Regions from separate parts of the Variovorax sp. AB1(2024) genome, predicted to be linked through region 2. Evidence: riboswitches for the same ligand, from Rfam matches in the RefSeq annotation. Region 2 holds a riboswitch; the other holds the start of a gene.

Region 1 (3,684 bases), 970 kb from region 2:
TTCTCGATCGAAGCGACGTCGATCTCGTTGTCGAAGTGGCCGATGTTGCAGACGATGGCCTGGTCCTTCATCTTGACCATGGTGTCGTGCGTGATCACGTCCTTGTTGCCCGTGGTCGTCACGAAGATGTCGGCCTTGTCGGCGGCGTACTCCATCGTCACGACCTTGTAGCCTTCCATCGCGGCCTGCAGGGCGTTGATCGGGTCGATCTCGGTGACCCACACTTGCGCCGACAGCGCGCGCAGCGCCTGTGCCGAGCCCTTGCCCACGTCGCCGTAGCCGGCCACGCAAGCCACCTTGCCGGCGATCATCACGTCGGTCGCGCGCTTGATGCCGTCCACCAGGGACTCGCGGCAGCCGTACAGGTTGTCGAACTTGCTCTTGGTGACCGAGTCGTTCACGTTGATGGCGCGGAACAGCAGCGTGCCCTTGGCCGACATTTCGTTCAGGCGGTGCACGCCGGTGGTCGTTTCCTCGGTCACGCCGATGATCTCGGCGGACTTGCGGGTGTACCAGGTCGGATCGACAGCCAGCTTGGCCTTGATGGCGGCGTACAGGATGCGTTCTTCTTCACTGGTCGGGTTGGCCAGCACGCTCTGGTCTTTTTCGGCGCGCTGGCCCAGGTGCATCAGCAACGTGGCGTCGCCGCCGTCGTCCAGGATCATGTTCGGGCCTTCGCCCTTCGAGCCCTTGGGACCGAAGTCGAAGATGGCGTGGGTGTAGTCCCAGTAGTCCTTCAGCGACTCGCCCTTGATGGCGAACACCGGCGTGCCCTTTTCGGCGATGGCGGCGGCGGCGTGGTCCTGCGTCGAGAAGATGTTGCACGAGGCCCAGCGCACTTCGGCGCCCAGGGCTTGCAGCGTCTCGATCAGCACGGCCGTCTGGATGGTCATGTGCAGCGAGCCGGTGATGCGCGCGCCCTTGAGCGCCTGGCCCTTCGCGAACTCCTCGCGGATGGCCATCAGGCCGGGCATTTCGGTTTCCGCGATGCGGATTTCCTTGCGGCCCCAGGCAGCGAGGGACAGGTCGGCGATCGCCTGGTCGGCGGTCGAGACGGGGGTGGGCTTGAGAACAGCGCTCATGAGAACTCCAACAAAACTGGTTTGAAAGATGCCACTGCGTTCGGGGAAAAGGACTCACCGCGAGAACAGCGGGTGAGCGTGGTTGCGATGTGGATCCGAGCCTCACGCCTGGCGGCGCTGCAACGCTCCTCGGGACGGGGCATTGTAGACGGGGCGAACAGCCGCGCCAACCTCGGGGATTTGCGCGCATTTCGAGCGTCTTCTGCCCTCTTCGGCTGACATTTGCCAGCCTCAACGTTAAAGCCCCCTGTTTTTACGATTTGCTCAGGTTCGGTTCAGGAGCCAGCCGGCTCGCTGCCGGGCCCATCAGACAAAGAAGAGGGCTCAACATGAGGATGACGAGATATCTCGCGGGTTGTGGACTGGCCGCCTTGCTGGCGGCCTGCGGGGGCGGAGGCAGCGGTGGCGGTGCCACGGGCAGCGGGCTGCCGCTGGCGGGCCTGGACGGCGGCGCGCCGCAGGCGCAGGCCTCGGCCGCGCCCGAGTCCGCGCAAGTGGCGAAGGCGGCCAAGGCCGCACTGGCCGGCGCCGACGCGCGCAGCGGCACCTACCGCGTCTATGCATCCAACGGCACCCAGCAGCAACTGGCGCTCGACTTCGACGCCGGCAGCTACACGATGACGGACAACCTCGGCGCGGCCGAGTCCGGCACCTCCGCCGAAGACTTCACCGAGCCCGGCACCTACGTCTTCGCGAGCAGCCGCATCACCACGGCGGCCAACACGGCGCGCTTTCGCGTGGCGGCGGATGTGGTGGTCGGCGCGTTCCCGTTCCAAGCGGCGTACTCGAGCCCCGCGGCCTACGCCGCGCAGCCCTTCGTGGCGGCACGCGAATTCGTCAGCACCGCGGCGCTGCTGGACGGCACCTATAACCGCTTCAGCGTCACGCGCAGCCCGGGCGGCGCGCAGGACTCGACACTGCTGGCCATGCGCCTCTCTGGCAGCGGCACGGTGCTGGAGATCTGCAACGACGCGATCATCTACAAGATCGATCTCTGCCCTGCGGCCTCGAAGCGCACCTATTCGGTGGCGGCCGGCGCCGACGACACCTGGGTCGGCACCAACGTCGCCAACAGCAGCGACGTCGCCAACTTCCGCATGGCGCGAATCGGCGGCCAGAACGTCTATCTCGCGGGTGGCGTCAACCTGGCGCCGGCCGTGCAGTTCATGCGCATCGGCCTGCCCGAGTCGTCGAGTTGGCCCACCACCCGCGGTGTCGGCGCGTCGACCACGGGCAGCTGGGGCAGCAACCTGATCGACACCGCGAACTCGGTGCGCACGTCCACCGGCGCGGACGGCACCTACGGCAGCCTGACCCTGCCTGTGGGCGGCACGTTTGCGCAGCAGCCCGAAGGCATCCGGCTCGTCAACGGCAGCGGCACGAGCAAGTACTTCGCCATGCAGAACGGCCTGCTCTCGGTGCTCGTCGGCGCGCGCAACCCGAACACGCAGGGCTACCTGCAGCTCAACCTGATCGACACCGGCGCAGCGCCCGATGCGCGCAACGGCAGCTACAAGGTGTACGCCACCAACGGCACGCGGCAGACGCTGGCGCTGAACCTCGACAGCAAGCGCTACGAGATGACGGACGAAAGCGGCACCCTCGCCTCGGGCAGCTTCGCCGAGGACACGGCCGAGCCCGGCAGCTTCGTCTTCGACAGCAGCCGCATCACGAGCCCGGTGAACACGGCGCGCTTCCGGCTGGCCGCGGACACGGTGGTCGGATCGTTCCCGTTCGCGGTCGCGCAGGTCACGCCGGCGAGCTACGGCGTGCGGCCCTTCGTGGCATCGCGCGCCCTGGTGAAGACGCAGGCCGCGCTCGACGGCGTCTACAACCGGCTGGGCATCAACCTGACGGCCACCACGGGCGATTCGTCGATCACGCAGATCCAGGTTGCCAACGGCGGCACCACGCTCTACCTGTGCAACAACGCCGCGATCTACCGCATCGACACCTGCCCCTCGGCAACGCTGCTGACCTACACGGTGTCGCCCGGCGCCACCGTCGACACCTGGAACATCGTGAACGTGGCGAACCCGTCTGACCACGGCAGCTTCGCGATCGCACGGGTGGGCAACGAGAACGTCTATCTCTCGGCCGGCATCGTGCCCGCGACGCCCACCACGTCGGTGTTCCGCATCGGCCTGCCCGAACGCGCGGCCTGGCCCACGGTCACCGCGCGCGGCGGCGCCGCCAACGGCGGCTGGGGCAGCACGGCCGTCGATGCCTCGAGCTATGCGCGCACCCGGGTGCTTCCCGACGGCACGGCGGGCACGCTGAACGCCACGCTGGGCTCCATGGGGATCGTCGGCCCGATCAACATGCGCGCGGTGGGCTTCCCCAACTCGACCTTCCATTTCTCGAGCCAGAGCAGCAAGCTGTTCGCGATGGTCGGCGCACGCAGTCCGGCCACCGCCGGCGCGCTTGAAATCGGCCTGGTCGACTGACGCGCCGGCGCGTCGCCCGCTCCCGGGGCCGCATGCCGCAACGCCGGCATGCGGCCCTTGCTCATTCAGTCCTAAGTCGGCCGCCAGCAGATTCCGGCGCGGCGGCGTACATTGCCCCGACTCCCACTCCGCCGAAAGCACCCATGCAGATCTTC
Region 2 (3,684 bases):
TGCCCTTGGTGCGCACGTCGCGGCCCGCGGCCTCGTCCTGGCGCTTTTCTTCCTCGATGTAGGGAATGAGGTGGGCCACGGCCGACTTCATGACGCGCGCCGACTTCACCACCTGCGGCAGGAACATCTTGCCCTGGCCGAACAGGTCGCCCACGATGTTCATGCCGTCCATCAGCGGGCCTTCGATCACGTGCAGCGGGCGGCCGCCCTTGGCGAGGATCTGCTGGTAGGCCTCTTCGGTGTCCTCGACGATGAAGTCGGTGATGCCGTGCACCATCGCGTGCGACAGGCGCTGGTTGACGTGCACCGGGTTCTCGGGCGTGCCGCGCCATTCGAGCTTCTTGCTGTCGTCCTTCGCGCCGCTCTTGGCGGTTTCGGCCACCTCGACGAGGCGCTCGCCGGCGTCGGGGCGGCGGTTGAGCACCACGTCTTCCACGCGCTCGCGCAGCGTCGGCTCCAGGTCGTCGTACACGCCCACCATGCCGGCGTTGACGATGCCCATGTCCATGCCGGCCTTGATGGCGTGGTACAGGAACACGGTGTGGATCGCCTCGCGCACCGGGTCGTTGCCGCGGAAGCTGAAGCTCACGTTGCTTACGCCGCCCGACACCTTGGCGCCCGGCAGGTTCTCCTTGATCCAGCGCACGGCGTTGATGAAGTCGACCGCGTAGTTGTCGTGTTCCTCGATGCCGGTGGCAATGGCGAAGATGTTCGGGTCGAAGATGATGTCTTCCGGCGGGAAGCCCACCTCGTCGACCAGGATGCGGTAGGCCCGCTCGCAGATCTCGACCTTGCGTGCGTAGGTGTCGGCCTGGCCCTTCTCGTCGAAGGCCATGACCACGGCGGCGGCGCCGTAGCGCTTGACCAGCTTGGCCTCGTGCTTGAACTTGTCGACGCCCTCCTTCATGGAGATGGAGTTGACGATGCCCTTGCCCTGGATGCAGCGCAGGCCCGCCTCGATGACCTCCCACTTCGAGCTGTCGACCATCACCGGCACGCGCGCGATGTCGGGCTCGCTGGCAATGAGGTTCAGGAAGCGCACCATGGCGGCCTTGCTGTCGAGCATGGCCTCGTCCATGTTGATGTCGATCACCTGCGCGCCGTTCTCGACCTGCTGGCGCGCCACGGCCAGCGCCTCTTCGAACTGGCCGTTCAGGATCATCCGCGCAAAGGCCTTGGAGCCGGTGACGTTGGTGCGCTCGCCGATATTGACGAACAGCGTGCCTTCGCCGATGGCGACCGGCTCGAGGCCGGACAGCTTCATGGGCGGGGGTGCCAGGGGGGCGGAATCGGGGGTAGCTGGAGCGGGAATCTGGGACATGGCCTCACCTGCGGAAGAGTCGAACAGGCGAGCGTCGTTGTCGCCCCAAGCCTGACGGCCGGCCGCTGTGGCCCGCCGCTGCAACGCTCCTTGGGAAGGCGAGCATTTTAGGGCGATTCAACCCGCCACGGGGAAAACCCCAGTTTCCATTCCCGCCCGCATCCACAGAATGCGGCCACCGTTTCCGAACGAACGTTCGTTTTTTCCAACCGACGTCAGGGAGTGCCGGATGGCCATGAAGTGCAATGTGGTTCTTTGCTGCGGGCTTGCCGCGGCGGCGATGGCAATGACCCCCATGGCCCGCGCGGCCGCCAGCGGCGGCTCGACGCTGGTGACGGCCCGAGCGGCCTCCGACGAGGCGAAGACCAGATACCCCATCGTGCTGGTCCACGGTCTTCTGGGCTTCGACAACCTGCTGGGCGTCGACTACTTCTACGGCATTCCCGACAAGCTGGCCGGCGCCGGCGCGCGGGTCTACGTGGCGCAGGTCTCGGGTACCAACACCTCGGAGATCCGCGGCGAGCAGCTGCTGCAGGAGCTCAAGACCATCCGCGCACTGGAAAAGAACCCGACGCTCAAGTTCAACCTGATCGGCCATTCCCAAGGCGCGCCCACGGTGCGCTATGTGGCGGCGGTGGCGCCCGACATGGTGGCGTCGGTCACCTCGGTGGGCGGCGCGAACGGCGGCTCCAAGGTGGCCGACCTGCTCGCCAGGCTGCCCGAGGGCGGCATCGCGCAAGGCGTGGTCGTCAAGGCCGTGGGGCTGCTGACCAGCGTGATCGGCTTCCTCTCGGGCAAGGACCCGAGCCAGCTGCCGGAAGTCCCGCTGAACGCGCTGGCCTCGCTGACCACGGCCGGTGGCGCGGCCTTCGACGCCAAGTTCCCGCAGGGACGGCCCGCGCAGGGCTCGTCGTGCAGCGTGAAGAGCGGCGCGGCAGTGGTGAACGGCGTGCGCTACTACTCGTGGTCGGGCGTGTCGACCGGCTTCAGCCTGTTCGACCCGAGCGACGCGCCGCTGTCGGCGCTGGGCACCCTCGCCTTCTTCGGCGAGGACAACGACGGCCTGCTCGCGACCTGCACCACGCGGCTCGGCACCCACCTGGGCGACTACCGCCAGAACCACCTCGACGAGGTCAACCAGGTGCTGGGCAACACCTACGGCAGCCAGTTCCCGTACTACGAGAAGAAGGTGCCGGAGATCTTCAAGGACCAGGCCGCGCGGCTGAAGAGCGCGGGACTCTGAGGCGCCGGCCGTGGGAATGCGGTGGGTGCCCTGGGCGGCGGGCGGCGCGGTGCTGATCGCGGTCGGCGGCGGCTGGCTCGCGAGCCTTCCGGACGAAGACGGCCCCTTCGCCGCAGAACGCGGGCCTGCCGCGGCGACCACCGCCACGGCAGGCCCCGAGCCACGACCCGCGCACACCGCAACGGCAGCCGCCGTACCCGACGCCCTGCTGAACAGCTCGCTCATCTCCATCTTCGACCAAGTGCTGTCCGAGGCGCAGGCCGACAACAAGGCCGCCTTCATGGCCAAGGCCCCCGCCCTGCTGGCCAAGTACCTGCGCGAAGACTGGCGCGTGCGCGCGCTCGGACTGCTCGAACGCTATGTCGACATGCAGGAGGCCCTGACGTCGATGCCGCCGCCCGCGCCCGGCGACCCCGCGCAACTGCGCCGCGCCCTGCAGGCGCGCGAGGCGATGCGCCGGCGCTACTTCGCGCCCGAGGAAATCGAAGGCTTGTTCGGCGACCAGATCCGCCAGGACAACTTCATGGCCGACAAGCTGGAACTGCTCGCCAACACCGCCCTGACGCCCGAGCAGCGCACCGCTGCCTTGAAGCAAAGCGAGCAGGCATGGCTGTCGCCGGAACAGCGCGAAGTGCGCCGGGAAGCCGTCGCCCATGCCGACGTGATGCAGCAGACCGCCGCGCTCGAGGCGCGAGGCGCGAGCCCGCAGGAGCGCTTTGCCGCGCGCAGCGAAGCCTACGGCTACGAAGTGGCCCGCAACCTCGCGGCACTCGACCAGGAAAACCAGGACTGGAATGCGCGCCTCGACCGCTACGCGGCGGCGTCCGAAGCCGAACAGGCCCGGTTGCGCGAAACGCTCTTCAACGAAACCGAGCGCCTGCGCTTGAGCGGCGCGCTGGCGATGCGCTCGGCCGCGGCGCGCAAACCCGTCGCGCCGCCGGGCGGGCAGTAGGCACCTGGCGCCTCAGGCCGGCTGCGCCTTGCCCATCGCCGAGGCCGGCAGGCCGAAGATGCGGTCGAAGGCCCAGTTGAAGACGAAGGTGTAGACCAGGAAGAACACCACCAGCCCCAGGTCCATCACCAGCGCCTGCCAGAGCGACACGCCCAGGCCCCAGGCGAA

The links. A riboswitch is a leader RNA that binds a small molecule or an ion and turns the genes downstream of it on or off. The one in region 2 is predicted to bind S-adenosylhomocysteine.
Region 1: another riboswitch for S-adenosylhomocysteine. It lies ahead of ahcY (adenosylhomocysteinase); the one in region 2 lies ahead of metH (methionine synthase).

Annotation. Positions count from the first base shown of each region.
Region 1 covers NZ_JBBHKP020000001.1:129,721-133,404, forward strand. Annotated here, with positions in the region: gene ahcY (adenosylhomocysteinase) at 1-1,082, opposite strand, end outside; S-adenosyl-L-homocysteine riboswitch at 1,150-1,219, opposite strand; gene WIX39_RS00645 (hypothetical protein) at 1,412-3,529, shown strand; gene WIX39_RS00650 (hypothetical protein) at 3,673-3,684, shown strand, end outside.
Region 2 covers NZ_JBBHKP020000001.1:1,102,328-1,106,011, reverse strand. Annotated here, with positions in the region: gene metH (methionine synthase) at 1-1,264, opposite strand, end outside; S-adenosyl-L-homocysteine riboswitch at 1,344-1,419, opposite strand; gene WIX39_RS05365 (esterase/lipase family protein) at 1,608-2,564, shown strand; gene WIX39_RS05360 (lipase secretion chaperone) at 2,581-3,516, shown strand; gene WIX39_RS05355 (PACE efflux transporter) at 3,529-3,684, opposite strand, start outside.